DNA from 4 places in the Pseudoalteromonas sp. A41-2 genome. Region 3 is predicted to be linked to each of the others. Evidence: predicted binding sites of a transcription regulator. Region 3 holds the regulator's gene; each other region holds the start of a gene.
The links. Region 3 encodes sigma-54, which starts transcription at its own class of promoters, with help from an activator protein. Its sites were predicted from a motif close to GTTGGCACGNNNNTNGNNT; they were not measured.

Region 1 (4,376 bases), 430 kb from region 3:
ATTTGTGTAGTTGAAGCTTGAATATACTTTATGCTCATCAGTTAAGTTATATTTAGCAATGGCTGTAGCAGAATAACGCTCTGAAGGTGTTTGGTAGAAGTTATAAGGGTTAAAGTTAAATACACTACAGGTGTCTGGTTGCAATGTTCCGTCATTTCTAAATTGCCCAGAACCTGTTGTACCCGCACCTACAATCGCAAATCTCGTAGGGAATGCAGTTGTTGAACCGCCACTTTCAACAGAGTTTGGACCGCTACAATCTGCTGGTGCTGGAATTGGGGGTTCACCATTGAGGAATTGCTCGTAGTTAGCACCTGTTTTAGTTTCTATACCGAGTAGGCCCAGCGGACGGTCACCCAGTAAGATTTGATCACGTTGGCTCCAGCCTAAAGAGAGAACCACATTGCCTTTATCATCTTCTAAATTAGAGCCGATTGTCAGGGCTATGCTGTCTTTATCGCCATCACCATCACCTGTTTCAGAGTGCTTAAAGTCTAAATCAACGCCTTGGAAGTCATCTTTTAAGACTACATTCACAGCACCTGCAATCGCATCTGAGCCGTATACCGCAGAGGCACCACCGGTAATAATGTCAATTCTTTCAATGAGGGCTGTGGGGATTGTTGAGCTATCAACAGACCCATTATAGTTGTATGGAATCATCCGGCGACCATTCATTAACACTAAAGAGCGTTGTGAACCTAAGCCCCTTAAGTTAATGGTTGCGGCACCGCCAGAGCCATTATTTACGTTACTACCGTCTCCAGGGATTGTAGAGGGAAGGGTTCTAAGGATTTGCTCTACTTCAGGTTCTTGTTGATAACCTAGTTCTTTTTCTCCAATTGAAACAATAGGGCTTGCAGAGACCGCACCAGGTTGTCTAATCCGACTACCGGTGACTGATATCACTTCGAGATCTTTTTTTGCTTCAGTTTCTTCTTCGGCTGAACTTGTTGGTGCATACAGTAAAACTGATGACACGAAGCCTGTACTAATTGCTAATCTTATAGCATTAGATAGTTTGCTGGTTAACATTGTTATCTCCCAATAAATTATAGTTGGCTAGAAAACAATGGAATACTGCTGATAGTCCATTCTTAGCAATATCAGCTTAGTATACATATTAGGTAAAAGTAAAAAAATACTTCGTTATTTTGTATATGTTTTTCAAAAATACCAATGCTTTACGAAAAAAAGCGACTTATAAAGCCGCTTTTTTTCGTAAAGTCTCTATTTTTAGCAGTTAGTTTCTTCTGCTTTTACACCTTCTTTAACTTCTTCGCATGCATCTTCTACTGCATTTTGAGCGTCGGTTACTGCTTCATCAATGCGCTCACCAGCTTCTTCTGCTGTGTTGTCTTCACACCCCATAATAAATAAAGCTGAAAATAGGGCAATAGTAGCTGCTTTTAAAGTTGAATTTTTCATAATGAAATTCCTTGTAAATAAATTAGTAAAGTAAATTGCTGTTGGTTTGTTATTACTTAGGTACATTGCCTCTAAGAGCACCTGATATAAGTGAAATAACAAGTAAAACTAAGAATATAAAAAATATGATTTTAGCTATGCCTGCTGCGGCCCCTGCAATACCGCCAAAACCTAACACTGCAGCGATTAGCGCTATAACTAAAAAAGTAACTGTCCAGCGTAACATAATGTTCTCCTTGGTTATTTAATTTCGTTTCGGTTGATTAGACTGAAGCGAGTTCCATACCAAAGTTTTAAAGTCCTTATTTTTCAATTTGTTAGTTTTGTTCTCGGTTTTTTTTGTGGCGTGTCGTTTGGTAATTATTACGAGTGATCATGTAACTTATTCATAGTGATAATTTTTCAACTTCTATGCTGAAAGTGGACGCCTGTGATTATGTTTTCTTGGTAAGACCAATTTAACCTGTATGGCATACAAGTTACCAAACCCCTTGCTTTAGCTGATTTTTACGCTGCTACGTTACACAGTTAACTATTTTTACATATAACTTTTGACTATATTGAGTATTTTTATCGTCTATATTGGGTAGTTAATTGCCGTAATGGCTTGGTGTTAATTAATTGTTTGATGTGTTACCCTGTAATTAATTGGTTTTACCAATTGACAATAAAGCTTTAAAAATAAGTTTTGTTTGTTATTATGAATGTATAAATATTCGATTTAAGTGTTTTTTTATTCTGAGTAGCGAGGGGAGCAGTATGGATATTGGTGGCTTACTTACAACCGCAGCCAGCTTAATGCTAACGGGTATGGTGGGTGTATTTATCTTTCTCAGTATTTTGATTTCAGCCGTACTGCTGATGTCGAAATTGTTGGGGCGATTTGAAAACTCTGCGAGCTCAGTTCCAGTCCGAACCGCAAAATTACAGCCTCAGCAAGGGGTACCACCGGCACATATTGCAGCTATCAGCGCTGCTATCGCTCAATTTAGAAATAAACAACAATAACGGAGCAGCTTGAACATGGCTAAATTAAAACTAACCGAATTAGTATTGCGTGATGCGCATCAATCTCTCTTAGCAACGCGTATGCGCCTAGATGATATGCTGCCTATTGCCGAAAAGCTTGATCATGCAGGTTATTGGTCTATTGAATCATGGGGGGGAGCTACTTTTGACTCCTGTATCCGTTATTTAGGTGAAGACCCTTGGCAGCGTATCCGTGAGCTAAAGGCGGCAATGCCAAACACTAAACAGCAAATGTTATTACGCGGTCAAAACCTTTTAGGTTATCGCCACTATGCTGATGACGTTGTTGAAAAATTTGTTGAACGCGCCCATAAAAATGGTGTTGATGTATTCCGTATTTTCGATGCGATGAATGATGTACGTAACTTAGAAACGGCGATTAAAGCGGCTGTTAAAGTGGGAGCGCACGCGCAAGGGACTATTTCGTATACGGTAAGCCCTGTTCATACGCTTGATATGTGGTTAAAACTTGCTAAACAATTAGAAGAGCTTGGTTGTCACTCTATTTGTATTAAAGATATGGCGGGTTTATTAAAACCGTATGAGTGTGAGCAACTCATTAAAGGGTTGAAAGAGACAGTTTCAATTCCGATTGCTATGCAATGTCATGCGACTACAGGGCTTAGCACTGCAACATATCAAAAAGCAATTGATGCAGGTATTGATATGCTTGATACCGCAATATCGTCAATGAGTATGACGTATGGCCACAGTGCCACTGAAACAATTGTGTCAATTGTTGAAGGCACAGAGCGCGATACTGAACTCGATTTAAATCAACTTGAAGAAATTGCTGCGTACTTCCGTGATGTTCGCAAAAAGTATGCGGCATTTGAAGGCAGCTTAAAAGGGGTTGATGGTCGAATTTTACTCGCACAAGTGCCTGGCGGCATGTTAACTAACATGGAAAACCAGCTTAAAGAGCAAGGTGCAGCAGATAAATTAGACCAAGTATTACTTGAGATCCCGCGTGTTCGTGAAGACTTAGGGTTCATTCCGCTTGTTACACCCACCTCACAAATAGTAGGAACACAAGCGGTACTTAATGTATTAACTGGTGAGCGTTATAAAACAATCACTAAAGAAACTGCCGGTGTACTTAAAGGTGAATATGGTGCGACACCAGCGCCAATGAATAAAGAGCTGCAAGAACGCGTCCTTGATGGTGCTGAACCGATTACTTGTCGCCCTGCTGATAAACTTGAGCCTGAACTTGAGAAATTAGAAGCCGAGCTTTTAAAAGAAGCCAAAGAGCAAGGCTTAGAGCTTGCTGATGAAGTAATTGATGATGTGCTTACTTATGCATTATTCCCGCAAATTGGCTTGAAGTTTATTAAAAACCGCCATAACCCTGATGCATTTGAAGCAGTTCCAACAGCTGAAACTGCCCAGACTGAAAGTAAACAACCTACGTCAGGCAAAAATGCCGTTAAAGCTGAGCAGTATAGCGTAAAAGTTGATGGGAAAGTTTACGATGTCGTAGTAGCGCAAGGTGGTGAGCTTAAAGAAGTTACTCTTAAAGACAGCGAATTAATTCCACAATCGGCATCAGCGTCAGCGGGTGAAACGCTCAATGCGCCATTGGCGGGTAATATCTTTAAAATTAAGGTAAAGCCGGGCCAAACGGTAAATCAAGGCGATGTGGTTATCATTATGGAAGCAATGAAAATGGAAACCGAAGTCCGTGCTGCACATACAGGCACTGTCGCTGAAATCTTAGTAGCCGAAGGTGACTCAGTTACCACTGGCGATGCTATGATTTCGTTAGCGTAGGGGATAGAAGATGGATGGTCTTTTAAACCTTTGGCATGCAACGGGTATAGCAAACTTTACCTTTCCTGCTTTGATTATGATTGCCGTAGGGTGTTTATTGCTGTATTTGGCAATTGCACGTAATTTTGAGCCGTTGCTGCTTTTAC
Region 2 (4,376 bases), 430 kb from region 3:
CAAGGTAAAGCAATTAAACCACTCGGCACAACCGTGATTGAGGCTGACGATGAAGTGTTCTTTATCGCCGCAACAAAACACATTCGAGCGGTCATGAATGAGCTGCAAAAACTTGAACGCTCATACAAGAAAATCATGATTGCAGGTGGGGGTAATATTGGTGCAGGTTTGGCGCGCTCACTAGAAAAAAATCACAGTGTTAAACTTCTTGAGCGTAATAAAGAACGTGCGGCACAGCTCTCTGAGTTACTCGACAATACCGTTGTGTTCTGTGGTGATGCCTCTGATCAAGAACTGCTCTCAGAAGAGCACATTGAACAAGTTGATGTGTTCATTGCTGTTACAAACGACGACGAAGCAAACATTATGTCGGCCATGCTTGCTAAACGCATGGGCGCACAAAAAACCATGGTGCTGATCCAACGCGGCGCCTATGTTGACCTCGTTCAAGGCGGTGAAATAGATATTGCCATTTCACCACAACAAGCGACTATCTCAGCTCTGTTAACGCATGTTCGCCGCGGTGATATCGTTAACGTTTATTCATTACGTAAAGGCGCGGCTGAAGCAATTGAAGCCGTAGCCCATGGCGATGAACATACATCGAAAGTTGTTGGCCGCGCGATTGCCGATATCAAGCTACCCGCAGGCACCACTATTGGTGCAATTGTGCGTAATGACGATGTACTCATTGCTCATGATGATACGGTGATTCAGTCGGGTGACCATGTGATCATGTTCCTAATCGACAAGAAACACATCACGGTTGTTGAAAAGCTGTTCCAAGTTAGCGCTATTTTCTTATAGACCAAAAACATGAAAATAAAAAAGCAGCCATGACGGCTGCTTTACGACTCTTGAAGTGAAAGTAGTTAACCAGAGTCTCTGGTTACGAACCTATTGAATCTGTGCGAACTCTTCTTTTGAAAGCTCTCCGTTACCATCGCTATCAAGCTCAGGAAATAGTTTTTCAAGCTGCATATTTACAGATGCTTCTTCTTTGCTGATCACGCCATCGCCGTTGGTATCAAATGTAGAAAAACTGACGCCTTGAGCAAACGCTGCTGATGACGTTGCTAATGCTAAAATAGCCAATGTTGTGTTGATGTGTTTCATAATAACTGCCTCAAAATTTGAAAAGAGTGAAGTCCGTTTCTGAGATCCCTGTTTAGTGGAAATTGGCTTTGTTACTCGGCCGCTGAAAATTCTGTTTCAGTCAGTACGCCATCACCATCGACATCCAGTGTTTTAAATTGTGACATGATTTTTGCGTCGACTGATGCTTCACTTTTGCTTATCACGCCATCGCCATCTACATCCAATGTATCAAAGTCAGTGGCAGCAAAAACAGCTGAAGAAGATGCAAGTGCAATTAGGGCTAGTGTTTTATTTACTGTCTTCATAATCATATTCCTTCAATATTTAACTAAAAAAGTGTTAGCTGATCACACGCTCCTGGTTGTTCTTTGTCATGGATTCCCTTATCCATTTAGGCTGTCTTTGGCAGCTCAGAACTAATCAGCTAGATAACTTGGCTTGCTTAATTTCATTAAGCTTTTGAAAATTCTTGTTTTGATAACTCACCGTTACCGTCAGTGTCTAATTCGCTAAACTTACTCATTAGCTCTGCATCGACGGATGCTTCGCTTTGGCTAATAACGCCATTGCCATCAACGTCTAGCGTTTCGAAATCGCTCATCGCAAATGCGGCTGATGAAGAGATAAGTGCCACAAGGGCTAATGTTTTATTTACTGTGTTCATAATGTAATCCTTCAAATAGTAGCTTTAAGTAAGAAGTCCTTTTCAATGTGTCCTTACACTGAAATTATGCTTTCGCGAACTCTTCTTTTGATAGTTCGCCATTACCGTCGGTATCAAGCTCTTTAAACTGGCTCATTAACGGTGAGCTTACAGATGCTTCGCTTTTACTGATTGCTCCATCGCCATCGACATCTAGCGTTTCAAAATCCACCGCTGCAAATGCAGTTGATGAAGCGACAAGGGCAATAATTGCACATGTTTTGTGTAACGTTTTCATAATCACTATTCCTTCAATGTTGTCTAAACTGCGATAGAGGACTAATTCCTAAATCAACTTTCTCTGTGTTCGCTTTAACTATTTCAACTTCAATGCCAAAGTTTAAAAAACGCTATAAATCATGAGGTTAAGTTTGTTTTTTAGTAAATTAGGGGAAAACTGGCTGTTATTTTGTTGCTTTTTAGCAACAAGCAATGAGGTGAGAAAATTTTTTATCTATTAATCAATAAGTTAAAAAAGCAAAAACAGAGACATCTGCCGTTTTTTGTCACTAAAACAGAGAAAATATTGCGTGTGGGGGCTAAACCGTAGATGAATGGCAACACGCCTCAAAAAAAATAAAAATATTTTTAACGCTTAATCATCTGATTTAAATGGGTTTTATATATTTATATCGATTATTTTTGATTAATTTTTAGAGAAAAAGTGAAAAACAGTCATTTTGTTGCAAAATGGCGAATCAATGCTCGTTAACTCGTTATCTCTAATACCGAAAGGTCTATGAGGTGCTCTTTCATAAAGACGTTCATTTCATTTTCACTGGTATTGAGCTGCACACCAAACTGATAGCCCGACTCTCGTTTGCGGACTCTGCATACCTTGCCTGTAAATTCACGTTTACTGAGCACCACCTGACACGCTTGTGCTTTCAAATGACTAAGGTCGGCCTCGCTGTTAATCTCAAATTGCACACCGGCAAGTGAAATGTCTTTAATTACGCCTTCATATACTTGTTCATCTATAACAAGCTTGGCGGGAAACAAAGTGGGGATCCGCGCTTCGCTGCGCAAGCTAAAGAGTTGTACTTGTTGGGGAAAATGTAAAAATATCAATCGACAAGGGTGTGAAGCAACGGCTTTTATCTGCTGACGAAATGCAATAACCTGCCCACCCCCGCTTTCTAAAACAGCCCGAACAATCACCATAACCCCCTCTTTGATAAAGTCACCCGCATTCGGCAAACGTTTTACAGGGGGATAGTTAAGTATGATGTACTGCTCGTTAAGTAAGCCAATAAATTCAATTTTGACACGCTTACTTTCTGTCGCAGTTATTATTTCAACATCGACCACACTCCCTGCGGGTATATAGGTTAGTTTTTCTAAATTAAGTTGCTGCTGCGTTTTTGGCATTGTTTCTCTACTCCTTGAAAAATAACCAAATAAAACCTTAACCGCGCCAGAATGTTGGGGTAAATAAAACTAATAAAGTGAATATTTCAAGACGACCAAACACCATCGCGATTGTTAACAACCACTTTGCCGTATCAGATATCGCGCCATAATGCGCCGCGACTTCACCCAAACCTGGGCCTAAGTTGTTTAAACACGCCGCCGTCGCTGAAAAAGCACTTATATTGTCCATGCCTGTGCCCATTAAGGCCAGCATGATAATAACAAAAACCAGTGCATAAGCAGAAAAGAACCCCCAAACGGCTTCGACCACTTTATCGGGGAGCGCTTTACGACCGAGCTTTATAGAGTATATAGCCCGCGGGTGAACTAAGCGGTTTAATTCACGTATCCCTTGCAAGTACAGAAGGAAAACCCTTACAACTTTCATACCGCCGCCCGTCGAGCCCGCACAGCCGCCGATAAAGCTCGAAAAAATAAGTAAGATAGGTAAGAACAATGGCCAAGCAGAAAAATTATCTGTCGCAAAGCCCGCGGTAGTACTCATTGAGACAGCTTGAAACATTGCTTGATCGAGCGTTTCATCACCATCTGCATAAATATTATTAGAAGAGAGTACCGTAAAACAAATAATCACTAGCGCTAACTGAATAAGTAAAAACACTTTAAATTCAGGGTCGCGCAAGTAAACACGAATACTGCGCGAGGAGACCGCAGCGTAGTGCAACGAAAAGTTAATCGCCGCAATCAGCAAAAACACCACACAAATAAAGTTTATTAATGGGCTGTCAAATTGCCCCATAGACGCATCGTATGTAGAGAATCCCCCAATTGCGATGGTTGAGAAAGCATGACAAATCGCATCAAACCAATCCATACCCGCTCCCCAATAGGCAAGCGTACATGCGATGGTCAGCGACACATAAATGTACCAAAGGTGTTTGGCGGTATCGGCAATCCGCGGGGTCATTTTCGAGTCTTTAACAGGCCCTGGAGTTTCAGCACGGTATAACTGCATACCACCAACACCTAGCATCGGTAATACAGCGACGGCCAATACAATGATCCCCATACCACCTAGCCACTGCAGTTGCTGACGATAAAAAAGCACTGATTTGGGTAAGTATTCAATCCCCGTTAAAACGGTTGCTCCTGTGGTAGTCAGCCCCGAGAAGGCCTCAAATACCGAGTCAGCGAGAGATAG
Region 3 (4,376 bases):
GTGACTTGGTCACCTGTTTTAGTTGTTGTAGCGGGTAATCTTGTTCAAAGGCTTCTGGCATTGGCGTCCTTACAACTGAAAAAATAGCTTAAAATCTGACTCAGCAAATACAGCATAGTTGCTAAATTTAGTATTTGCAGGGATATCGCCGCACTGAGATAAATTTACTAAGAAAAATGTATTTTAGAGAAGCGAGCGATATAAAAGTAGGATATTTAACAGGAATTTTAAATACCCAATGCAAGTTTAACGTAAACAGTCAAGGCTTAGCAAATGCTATTCTTGTTCATGAAAGCGTTGTGCAATTAATTCGCCTATTGCATTGAGTGCTGCGTCAGCATCGGGGCCTTCACACACCACACGGACTTCTTTGCCTTGGCTGCTCTCGAGTAACATTAAGGCTAATACACTATCGCCTTCGGCTTCTTTATCGTCTTGGTAAAGCGTTATTTTAGCATCGAATTGCAGTGCAAGTTGTGCCAAAACCGTGGCTGCTCGTGCATGTAAACCTAGCTTATTTTGGATTAAAAAAGTGTCTTCAGCATGCATCGTCGTTGCCTATTGGGTATCTTGCTCGCGGTGGCGTATTTTCACGTTTGCGTGACTTTTCGAAAAGCTCTCACCAATGGTTTGCGCTAAGTAAACCGAGCGATGTTGTCCACCTGTGCAGCCAATCGCAATGGTTAAATAACTGCGATTATTTCGCTCTAAGTGAGGAAGCCATGTTTGTACAAAGGTTTGAATTTGCCATGTAAACTTTTGCACTATGCTGTGACTAGCAAGGTAATCTTTTACTGGTTGGTCTAAGCCTGTCAGTGGTTTTAGATCCGGTTCCCAGTGTGGATTCGGTAAAAAGCGAGCATCAAATACGTAATCAGCTTCTTTTGGAATACCGTGCTTAAAGCCAAACGACATAAAAGTAATAATGAGCTTTTTGTCTTTTTTACCCAGTATTTTTTCGCGAATAGATTCGGCAAGCTGATGTACGCTGAGATCGGTCGTATCAATCATAAAATCGGCACGGGTGATCAAAACATCCAGTAATACTTTTTCTTGTTTAATCGCTAAATCAAGCGGCAGCGAGTCAATCGATAATGGGTGTAAGCGGCGAGTTTCAGAGAACCGTTTGATCAGTGTTTGATCATCACTATCTAAATAAAACAACGTGGGTTTTGCAAAGCCCGGTAAATACTCAAGAATATCGTTAAATTCTTGCTGTTCTTTCGGCAGGTTACGCACATCGATACTTACAGCAATTTTGTCGTAATTATCTGACACACTGCGTACTAACGAAGGAAGTAGGTTTACAGGAATATTATCAACGCAGTAATAGCCTAAGTCTTCAAGTACTCGTAAAGCGACCGATTTACCTGAACCAGAGCGACCGCTGATAATAATTAATTCCATTTATGCCTCTGATGCAATGACTTTAAACAGATCACTATCTGTTTTAGCACTGCGTAGCTGTTTACAAAATTCTTTGTCTTTAAGTCTATCAGCAATTGTTGATAAGGTCTTTAGATGAAGTTGACAGTCACCATCTGGTACGATGAGTGCGACAAAAATATCCACTGGACGATTATCAATTGCGTCAAAATTTATAGGTGACTCACTCACAATTACAAATGCGTGTGGCTGATCTGCACCGCTCATACGACCATGTGGAATCGCAATACCTCGGCCAATACCTGTGCTGCCCAATTTTTCTCTGTTCAATAGGGCATTGAGTATATCTTGCTGAGATAAATGAGGGAGCTGCTCATGAGCCAGTTCGCTGATAAATTCGAGAATTCTTTTTTTGCTATTAAAAAGGACCGCAGCTTTGCTGCAGTCCTGGTTAGTAAGTGAACTAAGTTTCATAATTTAGTGTCGAGCTAATTTCTCTTTGTGTTTAATTACTTGACGATCAAGTTTATCGATTAACGAGTCGATGGCTGCATACATATCTTGGTGTTCAGTAGAGGCAAATAACTCGCCTCCGTTTACATGTAAAGTTGCTTCTGCTTTTTGGCTTAGTTTTTCTACATCTAGAATGACATGAACATTATTAATGTGGTCAAAATGCCTTTCTAGTTTCGCAAACTTGGTGTTTACATAGTCTCTTAATGAATCTGTGATTTCTACATGACGACCAGTTAAATTTAGTTGCATAAGCATTTTCCTTCTATGTAAAACGTCTAAATCAGACTCTTACGCTGATTCGACGGAGGTATTGCTAGAGACTCTCGATATTTTGCTATTGTCCGTCTAGCTACTTTAATTCCTTGCTCAGCCAATATATCTGCAATTTTGCTATCACTCAATGGTTTAGCTGTGTTTTCTGCGGCGATTAGCTTTTTGATTAAAGCGCGAATTGCCGTAGATGAACACTCACCCCCATTTTCAGTGCTTACATGGCTGGAGAAGAAATATTTCAACTCAAAAATTCCCCGCGGGGTATGCATGTATTTTTGTGTTGTTACTCGCGAAATTGTTGATTCATGCATTTCGACCATTTCTGCGACATCATTTAATACCATGGGTTTCATGGCCTCAGGACCATGTTCAAAGAAAGCCTGTTGTTGTTGAACAATACAGTTAGTCACTTTTAATAACGTGTCATTACGGCTTTCTAAGCTTTTAATAAACCATTTTGCTTCTTGTAAATGAGAGCGAATAAATTGGCTATCACTGCTTGATTTTACAGAACGTGACATCGCCGCATAGTGGCTATTCACTCTGATTTTCGGCATGCAGTCTGGGTTTAGTTCAACTACCCAACGGCCTTTTATTTTTTTTACGGATACATCGGGTATCACGTATTCAGATTCTTCTCTAACAATGGTATCCGCAGGCTTTGGATTTAAGCTGTGGATCAATGTCATGACTTCTTTCAGCTCACTTTCTTTAAGCTTAGTCTTTTTCATCAAAGTGCGATAGTCACGACTCGCTAATAATTCAATATGTTCTGATAACACCATTTTAGTTTCAGCTAAATAGGGGGTGTCAGCATCGAATTGGCGTAATTGAATACACAAACATTCTTGTAAACTACGTGCGCCAATACCGACAGGATCGAATAATTGGATTCTTTTTAAGACAGCTTCGACTTCATCAAGTTCGATTTCTTCTTCATCGTTATTTTGATTGAAGCTTTCAACAATGTCTTCGCAGCTTACGGTTAAAATACCCGAATCATCAATTGCCTCAACAATCGCAACGGCAATCGCTTCGTCTGTTGGGCTGAATGGAGTCAGTTGTAACTGCCACATTAGGTATTCGTGGAGAGTTTCGGTTGATGCGCCTTGGTAAATTGATTCATCTTCAGGCATTGGACCTGAGGAACTTGATGGGGCAGCACTCATGTACTCATCCCACGTAACATCCATTGCTAAGTCGTCACTTACGGTGTCTTTGTTGAGGGCATCACTGCTTTCTTGCTCGTACTCGCTCGCAGCTTCGTCAGCCGACGCGCTTAGTTGGGTATCGTCAGATTCGGCTTTCTGCTCGTTCTTGCCAATACTCTCTTCTGCATAATCTGCTTCTTCAACTTCAAGCAAAGGGTTAGAGTCTAACGCTTCTTGAATTTCTTGCTGGAGATCCAATGTACTGAGCTGCAACAAACGGATAGCCTGTTGCAGTTGTGGAGTCATTGTAAGTTGCTGGCCCATGCGCAGCTGTAATGATTGCCTCATGTATCCCTAACAATCCTTTTTAGTCTTATCAAACAATAGAACGATGCCGTTAACTATTTATTTGATTTATTGTCATTGTTATAAGTCTAGCAGATGCTCTAGTCGGTGGCGTATTTAAAGCCTGAATTGCTCGCCTAGATACACATCGCGTACAGTTTGGTCGGCTAACACATGTTCAGGTGTACCTGATGCAATTAGCTCCCCATGAGAAACAATGTAGGCTTTTTCACAAACATCAAGGGTTTCTCTCACATTGTGGTCAGTAATTAATACACCAATACCACGATTTTTTAAGTGCTCAATAATTTTCTTTATATCTAACACTGAAATAGGATCAACACCAGCAAAAGGCTCATCGAGCAAAATAAATTTAGGGTCAGCGGCCAGTGCACGTGCTATTTCAACACGACGGCGTTCACCCCCTGACAATGCCATACCTTGGCTGTCACGAATGTGTTGAATGCTAAATTCATCAAGTAAACTGTTAAGTGTTTCTTCGCGGCCTTGTTTATTGAGATCTTTACGGGTCTCTAAAATGGCCATTAAGTTTTGATAAACAGTCAGTTTTCTAAAAATCGATGATTCTTGTGGCAAATAGCCAATACCTAAGCGAGCGCGGCTGTGCATTGGCAATAAGGTGATGTCGTTATCATCAATGCTTATTTTACCTTTGTCACTGGGCACTAATCCCACAATCATGTA
Region 4 (4,376 bases), 1.5 Mb from region 3:
CCTTGAAAATGCCAGTGAACAACAAGCATTTGAAGCCATTGAAGAATATGGTCAAGCATTAAAAGAAATGATAGCCGTGAATATATTTCCAGGCGACATGCTATTGAAAAACTTTGGGGTAAGTAAGCATAACCGCGTTATTTTTTATGACTACGATGAAGTGCAATATTTAACTGATATGAACTTTCGTGCCTTACCAAAAGCCAAGTCATACGATGACTACTTAACGAATGAGCAAAGTTATTCAGTGGCACCGCAAGACGTATTTCCTGAGCAATTGTGCACCTTTGTTACGGCTAACCCTGTGTACAAACACTATTTATTAAGTACACACCCAGAGCTTGAAGACCCCGCTTATTGGCGACAAGCTCAATATAATATTAAGCAAGGCGTGGTAAGCCACATTTACCCTTACCCTGCTGCACAACGATTTATCCATTATTGGTAAACACCAAGGACACAGAATGAATATAAGTAAAATAGATTTAAACTTACTTGTTTACCTAGATACATTACTCAGAGAGTGCAATGTAACCAAAGCGGCTAATCAGTTAAGCATTACACAACCCGCAATGAGTAACGGTTTAAAGCGCCTGAGAAATTTATTTAATGATCCGATTTTGGTACGCACCAGTGAAGGGATGGTGCCGACAGAGCGTGCTAAAGAGCTACAACCTGTCATACGCGGTATTTTAATGACGTTAGAAGAAACACTCGCTCCTAACCGTGAATTTGAAGCATCTCAAAGCAAACGTGTATTTCGTATTATGGCCAGTGACTATGCGGCCAGTACCCTTGCGCCCAAACTACTTAGTAAGTTACACGAAGAAGCGCCTGACACCACGCTTGATATCCTGACCCCCAGTGACGTTACGTTTCATGACGTTGAAAACGGCAAGGTCGACATGGCAATTAACCGCTTTGAAAACTTACCCCAATCGTTTCACTACAAACAAATTTGGAAAGACAGTTTTTGCTGCTTAGTAAAAGCCGACAACCCTATTATTAAAGACTTCAGTCTCGATAGTTACTTAAAAGCGCGCCATATTTGGGTAAGTAAAACAGGTTTTGGTGTTGGCGTAGGTATGGATCCAAAAGATGTCCAAAAGTTAGGTTGGGTAGACGAAGCGCTTGCTCATTTTGGTAAGCACCGGAATATTGCAACCTTTACTCGAAACTATCATGTCGCCATTCACCTGGCTAAAGAGCAGAATTTAGTGGCCACACTGCCATCAAAAGCGGCGAATATTTATTTAGATGATCCGGGATTAAAAATTCTTGAGCCACCTTTCCCTATTCCGCCTTTTGAACTCGACATGATTTGGAGCCCTCTTTTACACCGTGATGCCAGCCATATTTGGCTTAGACAAAAAGTAGCTGAAGTGGCCAATGAGCTTAAGTAATATTTTACCTATTAACCTGTAATTATTGCTGGTACGCCTTTTTATATGGGCGTACCAAACTCTCTTTATCTCAAAATAAAAATGTAACACTCTGATTATTAATGATAATACTTTTATGTTAGGGATTGGAACATGCTTTGCTTCATGTAGAGAGCATTGTTTTAATTCAGTCTATATTATTAGAGAGGTCATTATGCAAACACATCAAGGACATGACGTTCATCATATTGCAGATATCATTCAAGTTATGAATAGTGGTATCGATTTTTATGAAAAAGCACAGGAAAAAGTTTCAGACCCCAGTATCGTCGCGTTATTTCAGCGCATGATCGATGCCCGTAAAGTAAGTATTGAACGTTTACAGCCATACGCCATCAACCAAACAGGTCACCGTGAAAATGGCTCAGACTTTGCGGTAGAAGCTCGTAAAGCTTACACATCTTTAATCACTAAACTCGGTGCAGACAAAGATGCAACCTACGTCAGTGAGCTTGAAGAAGTCGAAGACAAAACACTCGCAGAAATAAAAAGTGCGCTCAAAAAACCTCAACCCCACGACTGTGAAGCAGCGTTATCAAAAACCCTGCTAACTATTCAAAGCTGTCATGCCGAAATGAGTAAAATGAAAAAGCATTAACTGCTAATCATATGAAGCCCAGCATAACTGGGCTTCATATTGAAAATTTAAAGAACGTTATTGCCCAGTAATACGTTTTGAAAATGAAATAGCATAAGCAGTTGAGCGCAGCTTTAACACTTCATCTTCACTTGGCATAAAGCCTTGTGAAAGCAGATTTGGGTCGTAATTAGTTAAATCACACCCTGATTCACCCGTGGATTCTATCGTGAGCTTTCCTAAATTAACTGTTTTGCGATCAGCAGGCCATTGCACTGAAGGATCCGTTAATGCATCACCCGGCTCGGCTAATTCAGCTTGAAAACGGTAATGAACTTTCCCTTTCGCTAAATCCTCTTCAAGTCGCTTAGCAAGAAATGATTTAGGTAATGCTTTCATTTGTTCTTCAGTTAGTACTTGTTCTTGCGCTTCTGGCACCATGGTCCATCTAAAAGCTTGCTTAGTGCCCTTTTCATCAACCATGTAAAAGGTATGCACACCAAAATAACGTGAAGACACATACGATGCTGGCGGGTTATGGCTTTGTAGCCAATTAAATTGTCCTAACGTACTCGGGTTTTGCTCTCTGTATGCTTTCACTTTTGCAAAATCGATTTCACCTGTTTTTTCGTCAGGTACTAAGGTACTTAGCAAACCAAAAAATGCTTCAGGGCTGTTACCTGCAAATACTGGCGTAGTTAGCCCTGCAATATTGTGCACATCCCCATTTTCTAGCACAAACTGCACCCCTATTCCTCGCGGAGAACGTGATGTTTCATCAGCATTAGGGTTACCCCCACCCATAGAAAAACGAATATTTGCTTTTGACGGTGCGTTAAATAAAGGACTGATTGAATACTGTTTTGCTGCTTGATTAGGTGTAAATGTGCCCACAGCGCATACACCTTTGGCGTGACCTTTTCTAATTCCGGGCTGCTTACCTGAAAGCTTCTCAAATAAATTTATGAAATCTTGCCCGTTAACTGATTGCTCAGCAAAACTTGCTGTCGGTAAAACAAGGCACATAGCACAAACTAAAGACTTAATTTTTAGCATTTATCCATCCTTTAAACTTAGTTCCAACAACAATGACCTGACAAACCTCGAAATGATTTCATCAAAGTTAATAAATATTTTTACCAACAAAAACGCTACAAACATTTAATAAACTTAGAATATTTATTTAACTACAGTATTTTTAAAAGCTGCTAACTTTAAATTTAGGATCCGAAAAATGGCTGTGGCGCCCAGCATTTTAAAAATAATCCGTGTTCTTAACACGACTATGGCTAGTCCACTTAATCGTAAATTTTGTGGCTTGGTCAAAAACAACAAGGACCTAATTATGGTGAAACAACCTAAAAAAACCACTGCAAACGCTGATGTAGATATGACCCCGATGCTCGATATTGTATTTATATTGCTGATATTTTTTATCGTTACAACCTCATTTGTTAAAGAGCGCGCTATAGAAGTCAATCGCCCTTTAGCAAAACCAACTCTTGAAAACCCAAAAAAACAAGCGCAATTTACTATTACTGAAAACGACAGTATTTACTTTGCAAACCGACTTATAACACCAGAGCAAATTATAGCTAACCTCGCGTTATTTGCCGCACAGTTTGAAATGACACAGGTGCAAGTAACTGCAAGTGAGCAAAGCAGCCACAAAACCTTAGTCACCTTGCTTGATAAAATAAAACAATATCAAGATGTTCCAATCTCTATAAGCACGTCTCTATAACTAAAAAAGGGCCTAACGGCCCTTTGAAGGTTAAATAATAAAGGAATCGATAGGATTTTTAGAACTTATATTCTGCGCCTACGTAGTAGTACGCACCGTTAAAGCCAAAGGGTGCTGAGCGACGTGAATAAGTGAACACACCCGGGCTTGAAACAATAGTGTTTCCATTTGCATCAACAATGGTACCCGAACGCGAATTACCAATGGTATTCTTATCGGGGTAAACATCAAATAAGTTGTTTGCACCAATATTAAACGACAGATTTTCGTTAAAGAAGTAGTTAACTTTTACGTCAGTTAAGATTTCAGCGCCATACGTTTGGCGACCTCCATCTTCTACCGTGTACTCACCGTAACGATTAAGTGATAAATTGACCGTCCAGTCTTCTAGTCGGTAAAGTGCACTTAAGTTAATGCGGTCTTCGGGTTGCCACTCTTCAATAATCGATGTTTCTTGCGCAGAAAACACATCTTCAACCGGAATCGTTTCAAGCCCACTGCCTGCAGGGGTGAATAAATCAACGACATCCGTTTTTGTAAAGTTAGCAGCAAAAGTAAAATCAAGTGTTCCACCAAGGCCCTCGGTATTCCACGTTGCGACTAAATCAACCCC

Region 1: IT970_RS04130 (DUF1328 domain-containing protein) is a predicted target of sigma-54. The motif match lies at 1,700-1,718, and genes of this name have one in related genera.
Region 2: IT970_RS00080 (EF-hand domain-containing protein) is a predicted target of sigma-54. The motif match lies at 2,121-2,139, and genes of this name have one in related genera.
Region 4: IT970_RS08920 (ferritin-like domain-containing protein) is a predicted target of sigma-54. The motif match lies at 1,528-1,546, and genes of this name have one in related genera.

What each region holds. Positions count from the first base shown of each region.
Region 1 covers NZ_CP065231.1:877,690-882,065, forward strand. The annotation lists gene IT970_RS04120 (TonB-dependent receptor domain-containing protein) at 1-1,035, opposite strand, end outside; gene IT970_RS04125 (hypothetical protein) at 1,237-1,428, opposite strand; gene IT970_RS04130 (DUF1328 domain-containing protein) at 1,481-1,654, opposite strand; gene IT970_RS04135 (OadG family transporter subunit) at 2,188-2,436, shown strand; gene oadA (sodium-extruding oxaloacetate decarboxylase subunit alpha) at 2,452-4,230, shown strand; gene IT970_RS04145 (sodium ion-translocating decarboxylase subunit beta) at 4,241-4,376, shown strand, end outside.
Region 2 covers NZ_CP065231.1:18,392-22,767, reverse strand. The annotation lists gene trkA (Trk system potassium transporter TrkA) at 1-807, shown strand, start outside; gene IT970_RS00095 (EF-hand domain-containing protein) at 898-1,116, opposite strand; gene IT970_RS00090 (calmodulin) at 1,188-1,403, opposite strand; gene IT970_RS00085 (calmodulin) at 1,550-1,762, opposite strand; gene IT970_RS00080 (EF-hand domain-containing protein) at 1,827-2,039, opposite strand; gene IT970_RS00075 (flagellar brake domain-containing protein) at 2,510-3,172, opposite strand; gene IT970_RS00070 (TrkH family potassium uptake protein) at 3,210-4,376, opposite strand, start outside.
Region 3 covers NZ_CP065231.1:447,620-451,995, forward strand. The annotation lists gene mgtE (magnesium transporter) at 1-61, opposite strand, end outside; gene IT970_RS02155 (HPr family phosphocarrier protein) at 277-549, opposite strand; gene rapZ (RNase adapter RapZ) at 559-1,407, opposite strand; gene ptsN (PTS IIA-like nitrogen regulatory protein PtsN) at 1,408-1,860, opposite strand; gene hpf (ribosome hibernation promoting factor) at 1,864-2,151, opposite strand; gene IT970_RS02175 (RNA polymerase factor sigma-54) at 2,178-3,674, opposite strand; gene lptB (LPS export ABC transporter ATP-binding protein) at 3,789-4,376, opposite strand, start outside.
Region 4 covers NZ_CP065231.1:1,946,290-1,950,665, forward strand. The annotation lists gene aceK (bifunctional isocitrate dehydrogenase kinase/phosphatase) at 1-448, shown strand, start outside; gene IT970_RS08915 (LysR family transcriptional regulator) at 465-1,403, shown strand; gene IT970_RS08920 (ferritin-like domain-containing protein) at 1,597-2,040, shown strand; gene IT970_RS08925 (catalase family peroxidase) at 2,098-3,075, opposite strand; gene IT970_RS08930 (ExbD/TolR family protein) at 3,365-3,763, shown strand; gene IT970_RS08935 (TonB-dependent receptor plug domain-containing protein) at 3,822-4,376, opposite strand, start outside.